Regions from separate parts of the Comamonas sp. JNW genome, predicted to be linked through region 3. Evidence: riboswitches for the same ligand, from Rfam matches in the RefSeq annotation. Region 3 holds a riboswitch; each other region holds the start of a gene.
The links. Region 3 has a riboswitch for cobalamin ahead of DCO45_RS10700 (TonB-dependent receptor). Riboswitches for the same ligand answer to the same signal wherever they lie in the genome.

Region 1 (6,189 bases), on a different contig from region 3:
GCGCGGCATGTGGAATCACCAGGCCGACAAAGCCGATCGCGCCAACGATGGAGACCATGACGGCCGTCATCAGCGCCGCGGCCAGCAGCAGCACCAGTTGCACACGGCGCACCGGCACGCCCAGCGCGGCCGCCGATTCGCTGCCAAAGGTGAAGGCATCGAGCGCGCGCGTATGCAGCAGGCACAGCAGCAAACCGGTGATCGCGATGCAGGCCGTGAGCACGGTATCGGGCCAGCGCACGCCGCTCAGGCTGCCCAGCAGCCAGAACATGATGCCCCGGGCCTGCTCGGCACTGCCCGACTTGGTGATGATGAGCGAGGTCAGCGCATTGAACAGCTGCGAGCCCGCAATGCCGGCCAGCACAATCTGGCCGCTGTTGCGCAGCCCGCCGCTGCCGGCGGCGTGGGCCAGCAGGGCGACCAGTGCAAATGCGCAGAGCGCGCCAAAAAAGGCGCCCACGGTCATCGAGATGGCGCCCGCGCCGATGCCCACGACGGTCACCAGCACTGCGCCGGTGGAGGCCCCGGCAGAGATGCCGAGCAAATAGGGTTCGGCCAGCGCATTGCGCAGCAGCGATTGCAAAATGACGCCCGAGACCGCCAGGCCCGCGCCGCAGCTGGCCGCCACCAGCGCGCGGGGCAGGCGGTAGTTCCAGACAATGCCCTGGCTGATGGGATCGATGGCGTAGTGGGCACCGGCCAGCTTGTTGGCCAGCACCTGCAGCACCAGGCTGGGCGACAGCGCCGTCTCGCCAATGGTGATGCCCAGCGCCACGCTCAGCAGCATCGCCAGTGCCGCGCCCAGGCACCAGGCGGCCCCATGCAGCGGCCTGCGCAGCGCCGATGGGCGCGCTGATGCCGTTGCCACCATCATGCAGAGCCTTGCATCAGCGGCTGATCAACGCGCGGCCGCTGGGCCGAGCTTGCGTACCGCATCGCTGATCTGCTCCATGCCATCGACCAGGCGGATCGAGCCTTGCAGCGCATCGGCATCAACAATGACGATGCGGTTGTTCTTGACCGCATCCATGTGCTGGGTGACCGGGTCCATCTTCAGAAACTCCAGCTTCTTTTGGTAGTCGTCCGCAGGGAAGCGGCGGCGGTCCATGCGGGCGATCACCAGGACCGAGGGGTTGGCCTTGGCAATCGTCTCCCAGCCCACGGTGGGCCATTCTTCGGACGAGTCGACGATATTGCGCAGGCCCAAGGTCTGCAGCATGTAGCCGGCAACGCCATTCTTACCAGCCATATACGGGTCGATGGCCAGATCGGCGCTGGAGAACCACAGCGCAGCCGAGAGGTTCGGCTGCTGCGCCGCCTGGACCTTGGCGACCGCTTTGGCCTGGCGCTCGCGCAGGTCCTTGACCAGGCGCTCGCCCTGGGGCTGCACATCAAAGAGCTGCGCCAGTTGCGTGATGCTCTTGTAGAGCGCCTGCACATCGTAGGCCGCGGTGCGGGTGCCATCGGCGCCCTTGAGGTTGTTCTTGCCTTCACAGTCGGAGGGCATCGCATAGGTGGCAATGCCCAGGTCATGGAACTGCTCGCGCGTGCCCACGACGCCGTCCTTGCCGACCATCCACTCGAACTGCGACACCACCAGTGCCGGGCGCTTGCCGATCACCGACTCGAAGCTCGGGTCGTTGTCCGCAAGGCGTGGCACCTTGTCATTGATCGCCTTGAACTGGGGCAGCACGGCGTTGAACCACAGCGAGGTGCCCACCAGCTTGTCGCCCAGACCCAGCGCATACAGCATCTCGGTGCCGGCCTGGCCGATGGTGACGACCGAGGCGGGCGCCTGCTTGAGGGACACCGCGTAGCCGCAGTTGTGCAGCTGCATCGGATAAGGGGCAGCCCAGGCGGACAGCGAGGTGAATACACAGGTAGCCAACAGGGCAGGCAGCGCAAAACGGCGAACAGGCATCGGAATCGTCTCTCCAGGTAGAGGCTGGGCATGCGGGCCGTGCGAGCCGATCCGGTGCGGGGCGCTGCCCGGTGGAGCCAGGACAGGCTTGCGCAGACGAGACGCTGCTCACCGCCCGGACACCCCGCCGGTCATGATCAAAACACACGCACATCCGCCATGAATGGGTTTGCATCACCGGTGTTTGCGATGTTCGCCTTGCAGCGCGCAAACCGGTGGCATGCCTGTTTCTCTGTGCAAACCAGGGGCTTGCCAGTGGGTTGTGAATGCATGACCTTGGCAGGTCTCCTGACTGGCCGGTCTGCGCAGACCATCGCCTTCCCGAACCGCAGTTCAGTGGCGCATGGATGGCCTGCTCGTGGCCTACAGTTGCGGGGGCAGTTCCGTTTGGGGCGCTGGCTGCCGGCTCGCGCTCCCTGGATTCCCTCATGCCCCGGCACCCTGCCGTGCGCATGTTCTTGCGAAACCAAAGTGGCTGTACTGTAGCCGATTTACAGGGCCTGCATGCTAAGCTGCAGGCCGTTTGATGGCCATGAACCACCCACCCACTACACCCAGCGCATACGGCATCCGCCGCGTTGAACATCTCGCGCCGGTGGCGGCCTTTTTGCAGGCGGCGCGCCAGACCATGTTCGGCGATCGGGTCGATACCAACACGCCGCAGGCCGACCTGCGCGACTTTGCCTCGGTCTACGCATCGCCCGGCGGCTGCATGCTGGCGGCCTGGCAGGGCGACAGCGTCATCGGCAGCATTGCCTACCGCGCCTATGACGGGCGCTTTGCCCATCTGACCGTGCCCAGTGCAGGCACCGCCGAGGTGGTGCGCCTGTATGTGGATCCGGCCTGGCGCCGGCAAGGCCTGGCTGGCGTGCTGTTCGCGCAGCTGCGTCAGCGGGCGCTGCAGCAGGGTGTGCAGCGGCTCTACCTGCACACGCATCCTTTTTTGCCAGGCGCGCAAACCTTCTGGCAGCGCCAGGGTTTTATCACCCTGCACCAGGATGCCGACCCGCTGTGGCAAACCATCCATATGCAGCAGGTGCTGCAGACGGGGCCTGCTCCGACGCATCCGGTACGGGCGTAAAAAAACCACCGCATGCGGTGGTTTTCCTGTGGCAGTTGCGCAAACAGCGGATCAGCGCTTCTTGCGGTATTTTTGCAGGGCGGCAATCTGGGCGGCCATGACGGACAGCTCGGATTGGGCCTTGGCCAGGTCAAGCTCGCCCTTGGCGTTCTTGAGGGCTTCTTCAGCCTTTTGCTTGGCTTCAACCGCTTTTTGCTCGTCCAGGTCCTTGCCGCGCACAGCGGTGTCGGACAGCACGGTCACGCAGTCGGGTTGCACTTCGAGAATGCCACCAGCCACGAAGATGAACTCTTCGCCGCCGTCGGCCTTCTCAATGCGCACCGAACCCGGCTTGATGCGGGTGATCAACGGCGTGTGGCGGGCGTAGATACCGAGTTCGCCCATTTCACCAGGCAAAGCCACAAAGCGGGCTTCGCCGGAGAAGATGGATTCTTCAGCACTGACCACATCAACGTGGAAGGTGTTCATCTTTGATCCTCAGAGTGAAAAAGAAACTAGTTTGCGAGCAGGGCTGCGTGCGGCAGCCCGTTCTGCAAAGCTTAGATCTTCTTCGCCTTCTCGATGGCTTCGTCGATCGTGCCAACCATGTAGAAGGCTTGCTCGGGCAGGTGGTCGCACTCGCCGTTGACGATCATCTTGAAGCCGCGGATGGTTTCCGACAGCGGCACGTACTTGCCTGGAGCGCCCGTGAACACTTCAGCAACGTGGAAAGGCTGCGACAGGAAACGCTGGATCTTGCGAGCGCGGGCCACGACGAGCTTGTCTTCGGGAGCCAGTTCGTCCATACCCAGAATCGCAATGATGTCGCGCAGTTCGGTGTAGCGCTGCAGGGTACCCTGCACCTGGCGGGCGACCGAGTAGTGCTCTTCACCGACCACTTGGGGGTCCAGCTGGCGGCTGGTCGACGCCAGGGGGTCCACCGCAGGGTAGATACCCAGCGAAGCAATGTCACGCGACAGCGCCACGGTGGAGTCCAAGTGGGCGAAGGTCGTTGCTGGCGATGGATCGGTGTAATCGTCCGCTGGCACGTAGACGGCCTGGATCGAGGTGATCGAGCCCACCTTGGTCGAGGTGATACGCTCTTGCAGACGGCCCATTTCTTCGGCCAGCGTAGGCTGGTAGCCCACGGCCGAAGGCATACGGCCCAGCAGTGCGGACACTTCGGTACCGGCCAGCGTGTAGCGGTAGATGTTGTCCACGAAGAACAGCACGTCCTTGCCTTCGTCACGGAACGCTTCAGCCATGGTCAGGCCGGTCAGCGCCACGCGCAGACGGTTTCCTGGTGGCTCGTTCATCTGGCCGTACACCATGGCAACCTTCGAGTCGTTGAGCGACTCCTGGTTCACCACACCGGCGTCCGACATTTCGTGGTAGAAGTCGTTACCTTCACGGGTACGCTCACCCACGCCAGCGAACACGGACAGACCGCTGTGCGCCTTGGCGATGTTGTTGATGAGCTCCATCATGTTCACGGTCTTGCCCACACCGGCACCACCGAACAGACCGACCTTACCGCCCTTGGCGAACGGGCACACCAGGTCAATCACCTTGATGCCGGTTTCCAGCAGTTCCTGTGCAGGGGCCAGCTCGTCATAAGCGGGCGCCTTGCGGTGGATGGAAGCGGTCAAGGTCTGGTCCACAGGACCGCGTTCGTCGATGGGGTTACCCAGCACGTCCATGATGCGGCCAAGGGTTGCCTTGCCCACGGGCACGGTGATCGCCTTGCCGGTGTTGGTGACCATCAGGCCACGCTTGATACCGTCCGACGAGCCCAGCGCAATGGTACGCACCACGCCGTCGCCCAGCTGCTGCTGCACTTCCAGCGTCAGGGCAGTGCCTTCGAGCTTCAGTGCGTCATACACGTTAGGCACGCTGCCGTGGGGGAACTCAACGTCCACCACCGCACCGATACATTGAACAATCTTGCCTTGTACTTGAGCCATTTGTTGCTCCAATATTGATTTCAGTCGAGCTGTATTACACAGCCGCGGCGCCTGCGACGATTTCCGACAACTCGGTCGTAATCGCAGCCTGACGCGTCTTGTTGTAGATCAGCTTCAACTCGTTGATGACGTTGCCGGCGTTGTCGGTAGCGGCCTTCATGGCCACCATGCGCGCAGACTGCTCGGAAGCCATGTTGTCTGCAACGGCCGAATAGATCAGCGATTCCGCATAACGCACGAGCAGCTCGTCGATCACACTTTGCGCATCGGGCTCGTAGATGTAGTCCCAGCCGTGGGATGCAGCCGGTGCCGAGCCCTGGATCGCTTCTTGCGACAGGGGCAGCAACTGCTCCACAACCGAGTCCTGCTTCATCGTATTGATGAACTTGGTGTAGCACAAATAGACCGCGCTCAGCTTGCCCTCAGCGTACTGGTCGAGCAAAACCTTGGCCGGGCCGATCAGCGCATCCAGATGCGGCGTATCGCCCAAGGCGGTAGCGTTGGCCACCACCTTGACACCCACGCGCGTCAGAAAGCCCAGACCCTTGCTGCCAATGGCCACGGCTTCCGTGCTGACACCCGCAGATTGCAGTTCCTTGAGCTTGTTCGTCACGGCACGCAGCACATTGGTGTTCATGCCGCCGCACAGGCCCTTGTCAGTCGTCACCACGATCACACCCACCTTCTTGACGTCATTCGACACCATGAAGGGGTGGACATATTCGGGGTTTGCCTGGCTCAGGTGAGCTGCAATTGCGCGAATCTTCTCGCTGTATGGACGGGCTGCCTGCATCCGCTCCTGCGCCTTGCGCATTTTGGATGCGGCAACCATTTCCATGGCCTTGGTGATCTTCTTGGTGTTTTCCACCGATTTGATCTTGCCGCGTATTTCCTTGCCTGCTGCCATGATGACTCCTCGACCGGATTAAGCGAAGGACTTCTTGAATGCAGTGATCGCTGCAGTCAGTTCAGCTTCGTCCTTGCCTTCCTTGTCGAAAGCCTTCTTCTCGTTCAGACGGTCCACCAAGGCGCCGTAGCTGGTCTTGAGGAACTGGTGCAGACCCGATTCAAAAGGCAGGACCTTCTTGACTTCGATGTCGTCCATGAAACCCTTGTTCACGGCAAACAGCGAAGCGGCCATCAGAGCGACGGGCAGAGGGCTGTACTGGGCTTGCTTGAGCAGCTCGGTCACGCGGGCACCGCGGTCGAGTTGCTTGCGGGTTGCATCGTCCAGGTCAGAAGCG
Region 2 (6,189 bases), on a different contig from region 3:
GGCCACGCCGCTCAGGATCAGCCGGGTCGCATGCAGGCGCCCTTGTTGCTGGGCCAGCGCATAGACCAGCGCGGTAGCCAGCAGTGCACCGATAAAGGCGCCTGCGGTGATCGCATAAAGGCCAGCCACCGCCAGGCTGCCATAGGCCAGTACCGAAACGGCCCCCACCGATGCCCCCGAGGACACGCCCAGCATGTAGGGGTCGGCCAGCGGGTTGCGCACCATCGCCTGCATCACCACGCCCACGACGGCCAGGCCGGCGCCGACGAGCGCCGCGAGCAGCACCCGGGGCATGCGCACCATCCAGACAATCTGGTAGTGCTGCTGGCTGATGCCGCCCTGCCCAGCATCTGGCTGCCACCCGCCGCCCAGCAGCTGCTGCCAGATGACCGACCACACCGTTGACGCGTGCAGCGATGCCGAGCCCCAGGTGATGGCGGCCAGGCCGCTGGCCAGCAGCAGGGCCAAGAGCAGCAGCAGGCACAGCGCCAAGGACCAGGGCGCGCGCCGCTGGCGTTCATGCAGGCCGTCGCAGCCCGGCGCATGGCTCACGGCTTGGGCTCCGCTGCAGGCAGCCAGGGAACGGAGTCCACGGTGATACGGCGATCCGGGTGCAAGGCGGCAGCCAGGCGCTGGGCCACATGCACATTGCGCGGGCCTGGCGTGGCTTCGGCATAGCTGATGACAAAAAAGCGCTGCTCGCGGATCGCAGACACCCCAGCCAGCTCAGGCTTGGCGCGCAGAAAATCGATCTTGCCCTGGGCGCTGGGCTGGCCATAGTCGATGATGACGATCCATTCCGGGTCGCGGGTGATCACATCCTCCCAGTTGCCCTTGGGCCAGTTGCTGGCGATGTCGGCAAAGATATTGCTGCCGCCTGCGGCATCGAGCATGGCCTGGGGCATGCCAAAACCGCCCACGGTCGTGGGTATCTTCTCGCCGCTGTCAAACACAAAGACGCGCGGCCTGTGCGTATTGCCCTGCATCTGCACGGCCAGCTGGTCGATCGAGGCCTGCAATTTGTCAATCTGCCCTTGCGCCTGGGCTTCGATAGCAAAGATACGCGCCACATTGCGCAGGTCTGCCAAGGTATCGCCCAGCGCCACACGCTCGCGCTTTTGCACGTGGATGCAGGACTCGGACAGCACATAGCTGGCTACGCCATGCTGGGCCAGCAGCTCGGGCGTGACCCCGCCGGGGCGAAAGCCATAGCTCCAGCCGCCAAACACAAAGTCAGCACGTGCCTCGAGCATGTTTTCCAGGTTCATGTCCTGCGACGACAGCTTGGGCACCTGGGCGAGCTGGGTCATCAGCTCGGGGCTGATTTCCTTGCGCGACGGTATGCCCGAGTAGCCCACCAGCTTGGGGCCCAGGCCCAGAAACAGGAACATCTCGGTGATGTTCACATCGTGCGTGATGGCGCGCTGGGGCACCCGGTCATAGCGCTGGGGCTGGCCGCAGACATCGATCTCCAACGGCGCAGCCCGCAGGCCTGCGGGCACTGCTGCCGCTTCGGCCATGGGGATGGCCGCCGCCTGGCTGGGGCGGCTGGGCGGCTGCTGGCCCGCTGGCCCGTCGCAGCCGGTCAGCATCAGGGAAGCAGCTGCCGCCAGGGCACGCAGGGTTTGCCGGGAAGCGCTTGTGGTCATGCTCTACCTTGCTCAGAAACGCAGATGGGCCATCAGCTCAAAACTGCGGCCATTGCCCATCAGCCATTGCGAGCCGTAGGACGATGCAGCATAGCGTTTGTTGGCCAGATTGCGGCCCACCAGGTTCAAGGTGGTTGTGCGGTTCAGGTTCCAGCCCAGCACCGCATCGGCCACCGTGTAGGCGGGGAGCTGCGCGGTATTGGCGTTGCTGGTGTAGCGGCTGGCAACATGGCGCAGACCCAGCGATGCGCGCCAATCGCCCGTCTGGTAATGGGCCCAGGCATTGGCCGTGTAGCGCGGCACATTGGCCGGCTGGTTGCCAGCGCGGTCAATGGCTGTGGCGCCTTCGAGCAGCTCGTCGAACTGGGCATCCGCATAGCCCAGGTTGCCCTCGAAGCGCCAGGCCTTGGTCGCCCGCCAGCTGCCTGCCAGCTCGATCCCCTTGGACGACTGCTTGCCGCCCTGGATCGACAGCGCGGGGCGGTCCGGATCGCGGGTGATGATGTCTTTCTTGCGGATATCGAAGACCGCCAGAGTCCATTCGCCCTGGCCATTGGGCAGCTGCTGCTTGATGCCCACTTCCACCTGGCGGCCTTTGCTCAAGCTAAAGCCGGTTTGCGACTGGGTCAGCGACAGCAGGCTGTTGACCGGGTCATGGCCTGTGCTGACTTGCGCATACATGCTGGTGTGCTGGCCCAGCTTGTGCGTGAGGCCCAGGCGCCAGGAGGTGCCGCCCAAGGTCTTGTCAAAGCGGGCTTGGCTGAGCAAATCCATGCGGTCAAAATCATAGAGGTCGCGGCGCAGGCCGGCCATCAGCAGCCACTGCTCGCCCAGCTTCCAGGCGTCTTCCAGGTAGAAGGCGTTTTGGCGGATGCGCGAGGTCATGCGCGGCTTGTAAGGGTCTGGGCTGTCCCAGTAGCCACTGGTGCCACCGGTCAGCGGCACATCGGATTCACCGGTATAGGGCGAGCTGTTGAGCGCGGTGAACTTGGCCTGCGACACATCCCAGCCCATCGCTATCTCATGCTGGCCGGGCTTGAAAACGGCGCCTAAGCGGTTGCCGCTTTGCTCCAGGTCGTGGCCGATCTCCAGGTAGTCGTAGCGGTGAACCGTGCGCGTGCTGGCATCGTAGTCATAGCCTTCGATGTTCTTCCAGTGGCGGTCGGCCTTCATATGGTAGGTCTCGTTGCGCAGCACCAGCGCCTCGCTCACATTCCACTCGGCCCTCAATTTGTAGCGCTGGTCCTTGTAGTGGATGTCGCTGTCGAGAAAGTTGAAATTGCGGTCGCCCAGCGCCGCCACCGGCTTGCCATCGACCACCGGGGTGCCAAAGTAGCGCTCGGGCCTTTGGTCGCTGACATCGGCCGTCAGGTCCAGGCGCAGATCGCTGCTCGCCTGCCAGCGGATGGCGCTCATGATCTTCTTGCTGTCGCTGTTGCCCAGTTGGCGCTCGCCATCGGTGCGATCGCCGTAAACATCCAGGCGGTAGCTCAGGCTGTCGCTCAGCGCGCCGGTGCTGCCCAGGCCCGCGCGGGCGGTGCCGTGGGAGCCAGCGCCCAGCAGCAATTCGGTCGATGTACTGCGGCTGGGTTCCTTGCGCACCGCGTTCACCGTGGCGCCCATGGTGCCGCTGCCGTACATCAGCGATGCGGGGCCGCGCAGCACATCAAAGCGCTCATAGCCCCAGCTGGAATTGGGATAGGCCACGGTGCCGGCTGCAACCCCCAGGCTCAGCCCGTCTTCGGCCACGCCGACCGAGTTCACACCGGTAAAGCCCCGGCTGGAGAACGACAGCCCGCCATTGCCAGGCGTGCCATTGGCACTCAGGCCCACGCTGCGGCCCACGGCATCGACCACCTCGTAGTCGGCACGCTCTTGCACCTGCACGGCCGAGACCGAGCTGACACTGGCGGGCAGGTCCTGCAGCGGCACGGCCAGCTTGCTCGCCGAGGTCGACGGCAGCTGGAGCGCATTGGGCTCGCTGCGCTGGTCGCTCACCACCACTTCAGGCAGTGAGGCTTCTTGGGCATGGGCTACTGTGATGCCCAAGGCGGGCAAACACAGAACACAGGAGCTGCCAACCAGGCGCAAGGAGGAAGAGAGCCGCTGGGCGGCCAGGAGCCGGTTTTTCGGAAAAGGAACTGCAGTCATTTCAACAAAAGGCGCTAACTGCCTGATGCGGGGGCTGCACTGCACGCGGTCACCCCCCAAGACGGGGTCGCGCGAAGAACCGCCGTCCACACCCCGCAGACAGTTGAGAGAGCACGTGCTGGCCAGAGGCACAGCGCGCACTGCGACTAGGAACAGGCCGGTCTCCGGGCTTACAGGCGGTGCAGCGCAGGCGCTGACCCGGTAGCCGGTCTTCCCAGGGTGCGGGTGTCTTATTGCCTGGCAGGCGTGGACACTCTCTCAACCCCAGTGACTGGGCCCGCGTGGGAGCGGGCCGCATCGGCTACGTTTCCTGTCTACCGTTGCGGGGGCAGCCAAGGCTTGGGGGAGCGCACTCCCGACCTTGTTCCCGTTTCACTCGCATGCGAGCACCTGTAGATAGGCTTTTTTCAAAGCGCAGCCAGTGTACCAGCCGCAAGCCCGGGCAGTGCCTTTTGGCCATGGCCTGTGTCAGCTGGGCGATACAGCGCATGCCCCAGTGGCTGTATCAGCCCTGCGGCAGCCGCGTCGCATAGCCGATGAAGTCAGTGCTGCGCAGCTGGCCCAGCAGCCACTGCCGAAAGCTGGCCTGGATTGGGCGCTCTCCCCCGCCCCGGCGGGTGTAGAGGTGGAACTTGGGCGTTCTGTCCATCGGCAGTTGTCGCAGCAGCTCCGCCCCAAAGGGTGCGAGCAGCTTGCCGCTGTGGATATAGCTGAGCGCATCGACATAGGACAGTAGGCCCACGCCCTGCCCGCTGAGAACGGCTTGCAGCATCGCATCGTGCGTGTGCAGCAGCATGGGGCTGACATGCTTGCCGCCGGGCTCCAGGCCCAGCATCGCATAAATGTCCTGCCACAGACTGTTGTGCGTCAGCGGCGATATCAGCCGGTGGTGCGGCAAATCCTGCGCTGTCTCCACCGGGTGCTCGGCCAGCAGCTGCGGCGCAGCCACGATCACCTTGAGGTCTTCGAGCAGCGGCGTTTCATCGAGGTGGTCCACACCGCCGTAGCCCCAGACAATGGCTGCATCCAGATCGCCGCTATCGAACGAAGGCAGCTCCACACCGATGGAGATGCGCAGATCGAGCTCCGGGTAATCCTTGGTGAACGAGGGCAGCGAGCGGATCAGGTACTGGGTTGCAAAGTATGGGCTGACCTGGATATGGAACTGCGCAGCCTTGTGGTGGGAGCGCACGGCTTCCAGCCCCTGGCTCAGTGCATCGAGCCCCTGCTCCACATAGTGGTACAAGGTCTGCGCCTCGGCGCTGGCCGCCAGGCCCCGCGCGCCGCGCTCGAACAGTTGCACATCCAGCGCACTTTCCAATTGCTTGAGTTGCTGGCTGGCGGCCTGTGGCGTCAGGCACAGCTCGTCGGCCGCCTTGCGGATCGAGCCATGGCGGTAGACGGACTCGAACACGCGCAGTGGCTGCAGGGGCGGGAGCTTGTATTTCATGGAGGAGCGCCAGGCCAGGAGAGGCAGAGCCCGGGCTGGCGATGATTATAGGTCGCAGCCCGGCGCCCAGCGGGCCGGCATGCCACCGCTCTTGCCTGCTGCGCCCTGCCCCGCTGATGCATAAAAAAACGCATCCAGAAGGGATGCGTTCGGGCTGGCGCAGCGCTCAGCAGCGCATGGCCTTACTGGACCGGATCACCATGCATCGGCAGACCGGTGCGGTCCCGGCTGCTGACCAGGGCGATGAGGCCAATGATTGCCGCGCCAATGAGGTAGTAGGCAGGCACGACCGGGTTGCCGGTGCGGGCAATCAACCAGGAGTTGATCATCGGCGCGGTGCCGGCAAACATCGCCACAGCCACGTTGTAGCTCAGCGCCATGCCCTTGAAGCGCACGCTGGTGTGGAACATCGAAGGGATGATCGAGTAGATGCTGCCCAGCAGCATGGCCAGACAGAAGTTGAGCACCATCAAGGACGAGATCTTGGCGGCGGTGCTGCCTTCGAGCAGCAGGTGAAAGCAAGGCACGGCCAATACCGCAATCGCCAGGCTCGCAGCGATCATCATCGTCTTGCGACTGAGCTTGTCGGCCAGCAGGCCCATGATGGGAATCATCACCACCAAAAAAAGCTGCGGGCCCAGCGAGAGCTTGAGGCCGGTGGCCACATCGACATGCAGCGCGCTGACAAAGTAGGTCGGGATATAGGTGACGACGGTGAACAAGGTGACATTGGTCACGATGATGATGCCAGCGGACTGGAACAGCTCTTTCTTGTGCGTGGCAAACAGCACCTTCCAGCTCGCCTGGGCCAGTGCGTCATGCTGCTGCTTCATGGCCATGAAGGTGGGGGTCTCTTCCAGGTACTTGCGGATATAGAGGCCAATGGCGCCCAGCGGCAGCGCAATCAGAAACGGAATGCGCCAGGCCCAGTCCAGGATC
Region 3 (6,189 bases):
ACAGGCCCCGGTGCGGCCTGCAGGGCAGCGACAAAGGCATCGCACTGTACCTGCCAGGCTTGCGCAGGTGAAAGCGCTGGAGGCTCCATCGGCATCAACCAGTTGGTGAGCCACAGGGTCAGGCAGTCGACCACCAGCAGGTGTTCGGGCCGGCTGCTCGCCAGCAGCTGCTGGGCGACGTCGCGCGGCGCCTCCACGGTGGCCAGTTGCGGCACGCGGGCGCGGCGGTCACGCTGGTGGCGCGCAATGCGCTCGTGCATCTCGGCGTCATACGCGGTGCCGGTGGCGACCAGGCTGGCGCTGCGGCCGGCATCGGCCTGCAGCCAGGCGCGCGCCAGCAGCTCGGCCTGGCGTGATTTGCCCGATTTCTGCCCGCCCAGCAGCAAGAGCTTCAGCGGCGCTCCATCAACGTGGAAAAGAGAGTCATCCATGCCGCGCATCTTAGGCGTTCAACGCCTCACGGTGCCAGGCCTGCGGATCGACCACCGGCATGTCCACCCCCAGCAAGGCCGCTACGGCCTGCGGGCACGAGGGAAACCAGGCATGGAAATAGCTCGCATGGATGCTGCCCTGCTGGTAGACGGCTTCGCCCTTGCCGCTCTCGGCCGCCTGGCCCGGGCGGCTGCTGCGCGCCACTTCCAGGGCCTCACTCTGCAGCTTGGAATAGTGAAAGGTATGGCCGCGCAGCATGCCCCAGGGCGTCAGCAGCTGCTGCATGCCCAGACCCGCCAGGCGCTGGTGCATCACGGCCTGCGCTGGCAGCAAGCCCCACAAGCTGTGCCAGCGGCTGTCCAGGTCGGTCAGGCCCTCGGCCAGTGCCACCATGCCGCCGCATTCGGCCCAGACGGGCTTGCGCTGTTCCAGGTGCGCCTGCAGATCCAGCTGCAAGCCGGCATTGGCCTTGAGCGCGGGCAGGTGCAGCTCCGGGTAGCCGCCAGGCAGCCACAGCGCATCGCAGGCGGGCAGGCGGTCGCCTGCGATCGGCGAGAAAAAGGCCAGCTCGGCGCCCATGGCCTGCAGGCATTCCAGATTGGCGGTGTAGATAAAGCTGAAAGCGGCATCGCGGGCGACGGCAATGCGGCGCCCGGCCAGCCAGGCGGGCACCGGGGCGGCAACAGCAGGCGCGGTAAAGGCCACCGTCCAGCGCTGCTGCCACTCTTGCCAGCTCAGCTGGCCCAGCGGCGTTAGCGCCAGCACGTCGGCGGCGGCATCCAGGCGCTCGGCAGCGTCGTGCAGCTCATGGGCTGCCACCAGGCCCAGGTGGCGCTCGGGCAGCAGGTTGGCGCGCGGTTTCGCAGCATCGAGGCTCACCTGGTGCATCGCGCCCAGCCACAGTGCCGGGTCGCGCAGGCCGCTGCGCAGCAGCTCACCATGGTGGGCAGTGGCCACGCGGTTGGCCAGCACACCGGCCAGCTGCAGGCCTGGGTCATAGTGCTGCAGGCCATGGGCAATGGCGCCAAAGGTAGCGGCCATGGCCGATGCATCGACCACCACCACAGCGGAGATGCCCAGCGACTTGGCCAGCTCGGCCGCGCTGTTGGCACCATCGAACAGGCCCATCACGCCTTCGATCAGCAGCACATCGTTGCTTTGCGCGGCCTGAAACAGGCGTGCGCGCACATCCACTTCACCGTTCATCCAGCGATCCAGCGCATGCACGGGCTGGCCGCTGGCCAGGCGCAGCCACTGCGGATCGAGAAAATCCGGGCCGCATTTGAACACCTGGACCCGCCGGCCCTGGCGGGCATGCAGGCGCGCCAAGGCTGCCGTCACCGTGGTCTTGCCCTGGCCCGATGCGGGCGCCGCAATCAGCAGTGCCACGCAAGCGGCCGTTGGGCGGTCCTGAACCGTCGTCTCTGTCATGGCTGGCTTATCCCCTCTGCGCTCAGCGCGGCATCCACTTCACACCCACATACACGCTGCGACCTTCGGTGGCATAGGTGCGTGCGGTCTGGTAGCGCTTGTCGGCCAGGTTGTTGATACGGGCGATCAGGTTCACATCCTTGGCCACCTCGGTCTGCGCCGACAGGTTGAACAAGGTGTAGCCGCCCAGCACATTGGTGTTGGCGGCATTGTCAAAGCGCTTGGCGCTGGTCTGCAGGTCGGCCGCCCAGGTCCAACCGGCTGCACGCGTCTCGGCGCCCAGGGTGGCATAGCGCTTGGCGCGGCGCGCCAGCAGCTTGTCGTTTTCGGTATCGCGCGGGTTCTGGAAGTCGACCGAACCATGCAGGTTGAACGCGCCCAGCTTGGTCGTGGCCGCCAAGGTAATGCCTTCCAGGCGTGCCTTGCCCACATTGGCATAGCAGCCGAATTCGCTGTCGCAACTGCCGGGCGACGAGAAGTTGATCAGGTTGGTGACCCGGTTGCGGTAGGCCGTGGCCGAGAAGCTGTCGGCACCCTGCGCCCAGCGCAGGCCCAGCTCGGCATTGCGGCTTTTCTCGGGCTGCAGCGATGCGTCGCCGTATTCGCTAAAGCGCTGGTAGAGCGTGGGCGCGCGAAAGGCCGTGCCCACTGTCGCGGTGGCGCGCCAGTTGGTTGCAAAGGCATAGCCATAGGCAGCGCTGCCGGTGGTCTTGCCGCCGAACTCGCTGTCGTCATCCCGGCGCAGGTTCAGCTGCACCGTGTGCGGGCCGGTGTTCAGGCCATAGCCCAGCGCCAGCGCATTCTGGTGGCGGTCGCGGTCAATGCCGCCATTCGTCAGCGCGTCGTCACGCCGCTCCAGTGCGGCCGTCAAGGTGTGGACGCCCAGGCGCCAGGTATTTTGGAACAGGTAGTTATGCAGGCGCGTGTCCGTCTGGTAGGGCGAGGGCCGGGTCTCGTAATAGTCGCGCGACTGGCTGAACTGCAGCTTGGTGCTGTAGTGCTCGGTCCACTGCGCCTGCCAGTTCAGGCCCAGCGCATACATCTTGTTCAGGCTGCGGTCGTCCTCGGTCAGGCTGCTGTCATAGCCCGAGTTCACATCGCTGGCCAGCAAGGTGGCTTCGAGCCGGTGCTGGCCGTTGAGCTGGTAGCCCAGGCGGCCGCTGACCGCATTGCTGCGGTAGTCGTCCTTGTCTGGGTTGGCGGTGGCCACGGTGCGGGCATTGAAGCCATCGGTCTGCGAGCGGTTCAGACCCAGCGCGTAATCCCAGCCGTCGGCGCCGCCGGAGATACCGGCCTCGGCCGTGAACGTGCCCCGGTTGCCAAAGCCCAGGCCGACATAGGGCTGGGGCGTGCCCTCACCTTTCTTGGTGAAGATCTGCACTACGCCGCCCATCGCGTCCGAGCCGTAGACGGCAGCGGCCGGGCCGCGCAGCACTTCGATGCGATCGATCAGCGCCAGCGGAATCGATTGCCAGGAGGCGCCGCCGGTCGATTGCGAATCCATGCGCACGCCATCAACATAGACAGCGGTAAAGCGCGAATCGGCGCCGCGCATGAACACGCTGGTCGTCGTGCCCGGCCCGCCGTTGCGCGAAATCTGGATGCCCGGCACGCGCGCGAGCACATCGGCCACGCTGCCCGGGCCCTGGCGCTCGATGGTCTGCGCATCGATGATGGACATGTCGGCCACCAGATCGGACAGCGGCTGCTCGATGCGGTTGGCGGTTACCACCATCTCTTGCAGGTTCTTACCCTCTGTTTCCTGGGCGGCTGTAGCCTGCTGCGCCTGAGCTTGCAGCGCCAACAGGGGCAACGCCGCTGCGATGGCCAAGGCCAAAAAACGGGGGGTATGGAGGGTGCCCGAGCGGGGCGCAAGCGCGGGACGCGCGCAGGGGCGTGTCGAAAAAGCAGAGGAAAACATGCACTGAGTTGGTGATGAACCACCCCGCGCCAGCCTCCCCGCCGGCAATGGGGAACACGGAAGCCGCGGCAAGGCCTCAGCCACGCGCCTCCACTATTGTTGGCCGGTATCCGGGCTGGCGATGACACAGCACACGCCTTCCCAAACACTTGTTCAAGGTATTCAGTGGCATAGTGGTGGCTGTGGATGGCGCAAAAGCCAACCATCGCTTACCGTTGCGGGGGCAGCGCAGGTTGCGCAAGGCTTGTAGGGCACAAGCAGCGCTCCTGCTTCCCGTTGAACTGCCCCCATGTGAACCACTGGGGCGAGCACCAACGGGTACAATTTTAGCGTTAAACCCATTGCGCACTTAAGAAGACTGTCTCTCTATGGCCACTACGCCTTCTATGGATCTGATGCTTGAGCGGGTGGAGGCACTGCTGAGCCGTCATGAGGCTTTGCAACGCGCCCACGCCCAATTGCAAGAGCAAGTCACCACCCTGACCCAGGAGCGCGACTCCCTCCAATCGCGCCTGACAGCGGCCCGCGCCCGCGTGGATGCACTGATCGAACGCCTGCCCAAGACCTTTGACCAGGACGAATGATGAAACAGCTGGAAGTACACATCATGCAGCAAAGCTATATGCTGGGCTGCCCCGAAGGCCAGGAAGCACGTCTGCTGGCTGCCGTCAAGCATGTCGATGAGGCCATGAGCGGCATCCGCGACGCGGGCAAGATCCGTGGCCGCGAGCGCATCGCTGTGCTGGCGGCCCTCAATGTCGCTTTTGACCTGCTTGATTTGCAAGTGCAAAACAGCCAGCTCAGCCAGACCGCAGACGCCCTGCAGGCGCAAGCTGCTGCGCAGTCTGCCGCGATGGTTGAGGTCCAGGCCCAGACCGCCCCTGGGGACCAGGCGAGCCTGGACTGGGATGCGCCCCGTGTGCAGTCGGTGATGCAACGGCTGGACGCGGCGCTGGCGCCGGCCCCCGCGCAACCGGCCGACACCCTGGGCACCAGCGCTTGAGGCACTGCCGCGAGCAGGCGCCAACACCAGATTGCCGCGCCATGCAATGCCTGGCTGCAAAATATCACGCCACCCATTGCTCAATCTGGCTAACCAGCTATCTTTTTTGACCAATCCAGGCACATTGAATTGCAGTTTTGGTGGGTGCGGCAGGCGCGAGCGATTACAATGAAAGCGTTCGCAGCCCTGCTGGACTTTATAGTTCCTTGAACCAATGCTCTACGAGCACGGGCTTGGTACATTACCTATTGAGCGTGATCGTCTCGCGTCAGATGAACCCAACGATAGGTTGCCCTCGCCCACCTGAACCCCCGGTTCAGGATGACGGTCCAGTGGATCCGCTGCGAACACCTGATTTTTTCGGGCAGGCTCCGCCCAACCTGTCTTCTCCTCTCCGCGACAGCGGGGTTTCAGGCCACCTGTTTCAGGTGGCCTTTTTACTGCGCGCCATGACTGATCCTCTTGTTTTGCTGCCGCTGTCGTTTCTGGGCCTGATCGGCGGTTTTCTGGCGGGCCTGCTGGGCATTGGCGGCGGCATGGTGCTGGTGCCCTTCATCACCTACATCCTGGGCACCCAGGGCGTGGCGCCGGAGCTGGCGATCAAGATGGCGATTGCCACCTCGATGGCGACCATCGTCTTCACCTCGATGTCCAGCGTGCGCGCCCACCACCAGCATGGCGCGGTGCGCTGGGACCTTGTCAAACGCCTGGCCCCGGGCATTGTGCTGGGCGGCCTGCTGGCCAGCCTGGGTATTTTTGCGGTGCTCAAGGGCAGCTACCTGGGTTTGTTTTTTGGCCTGTTCATTGGTTACTCGGCACTGCGCATGTTCCGCAAGCCCAATAGCCAGGCCATGCGCGCCATGCCGGGCACGGCCGGCCAGCTGGCTGCGGGTGGCGTGATCGGCTGCCTCTCGGGCCTGGTGGGCGCGGGCGGCGCCTTCATCAGCGTGCCTTTCATGACCTGGTGCAGCGTGCCGATGCACAACGCGGTAGCCACGAGCTCGGCGCTGGGCTTTCCGATTGCGGTCACCAATGTCATCGGCTTCATGGTGGCCGGCCTGCACCTGCAGGGGCTGCCACCGCATTCGCTGGGTTATATCTGGCTGCCCGGCCTGGCCGCCATTGCCACCTGCAGCGTGCTGACCGCGCCGCTGGGCGCCCGCGCCGCGCACCGGCTGCCGGTGGGCCAGCTCAAGAAGATCTTTGGCGGCATCTTGCTGTGCCTGGCGCTCTACATGCTCTACAAGAGCTTGGCGGCCTGGCAGGGCTGAGGCCCGCCCACGCCCTGCCCTCAGATAATCCGCGAGAAGCGCGCCCGGTTGCGGTCGGCCTGCAGGTTCTTGTCAAACACCATGGCGACGCCACGCACAAAGTACCAGCCCAGCTCGGTCACATTGATCGA

Region 1: it holds a riboswitch for cobalamin, as region 3 does, so the genes downstream of both, DCO45_RS16505 (ABC transporter substrate-binding protein) here and DCO45_RS10700 (TonB-dependent receptor) in region 3, are expected to answer to the same signal.
Region 2: it holds a riboswitch for cobalamin, as region 3 does, so the genes downstream of both, DCO45_RS09850 (TonB-dependent receptor) here and DCO45_RS10700 (TonB-dependent receptor) in region 3, are expected to answer to the same signal.

What each region holds. Positions count from the first base shown of each region.
Region 1 covers NZ_QETI01000011.1:142,884-149,072, reverse strand. The annotation lists gene DCO45_RS16510 (iron ABC transporter permease) at 1-874, opposite strand, end outside; gene DCO45_RS16505 (ABC transporter substrate-binding protein) at 899-1,921, opposite strand; cobalamin riboswitch at 2,182-2,407, opposite strand; gene DCO45_RS16500 (GNAT family N-acetyltransferase) at 2,454-3,002, shown strand; gene DCO45_RS16495 (F0F1 ATP synthase subunit epsilon) at 3,054-3,470, opposite strand; gene atpD (F0F1 ATP synthase subunit beta) at 3,542-4,945, opposite strand; gene atpG (F0F1 ATP synthase subunit gamma) at 4,980-5,852, opposite strand; gene atpA (F0F1 ATP synthase subunit alpha) at 5,871-6,189, opposite strand, start outside.
Region 2 covers NZ_QETI01000005.1:189,505-195,693, forward strand. The annotation lists gene DCO45_RS09840 (iron ABC transporter permease) at 1-552, opposite strand, end outside; gene DCO45_RS09845 (ABC transporter substrate-binding protein) at 549-1,649, opposite strand; gene DCO45_RS09850 (TonB-dependent receptor) at 1,662-3,698, opposite strand; cobalamin riboswitch at 3,938-4,209, opposite strand; gene DCO45_RS09855 (LysR substrate-binding domain-containing protein) at 4,306-5,250, opposite strand; gene DCO45_RS09860 (MFS transporter) at 5,433-6,189, opposite strand, start outside.
Region 3 covers NZ_QETI01000006.1:78,475-84,663, reverse strand. The annotation lists gene DCO45_RS10710 (bifunctional adenosylcobinamide kinase/adenosylcobinamide-phosphate guanylyltransferase) at 1-431, opposite strand, end outside; gene DCO45_RS10705 (cobyrinate a,c-diamide synthase) at 442-1,863, opposite strand; gene DCO45_RS10700 (TonB-dependent receptor) at 1,886-3,598, opposite strand; cobalamin riboswitch at 3,868-4,115, opposite strand; gene DCO45_RS10695 (hypothetical protein) at 4,153-4,368, shown strand; gene DCO45_RS10690 (cell division protein ZapA) at 4,368-4,787, shown strand; gene DCO45_RS10685 (sulfite exporter TauE/SafE family protein) at 5,237-6,058, shown strand; gene hemN (oxygen-independent coproporphyrinogen III oxidase) at 6,079-6,189, opposite strand, start outside.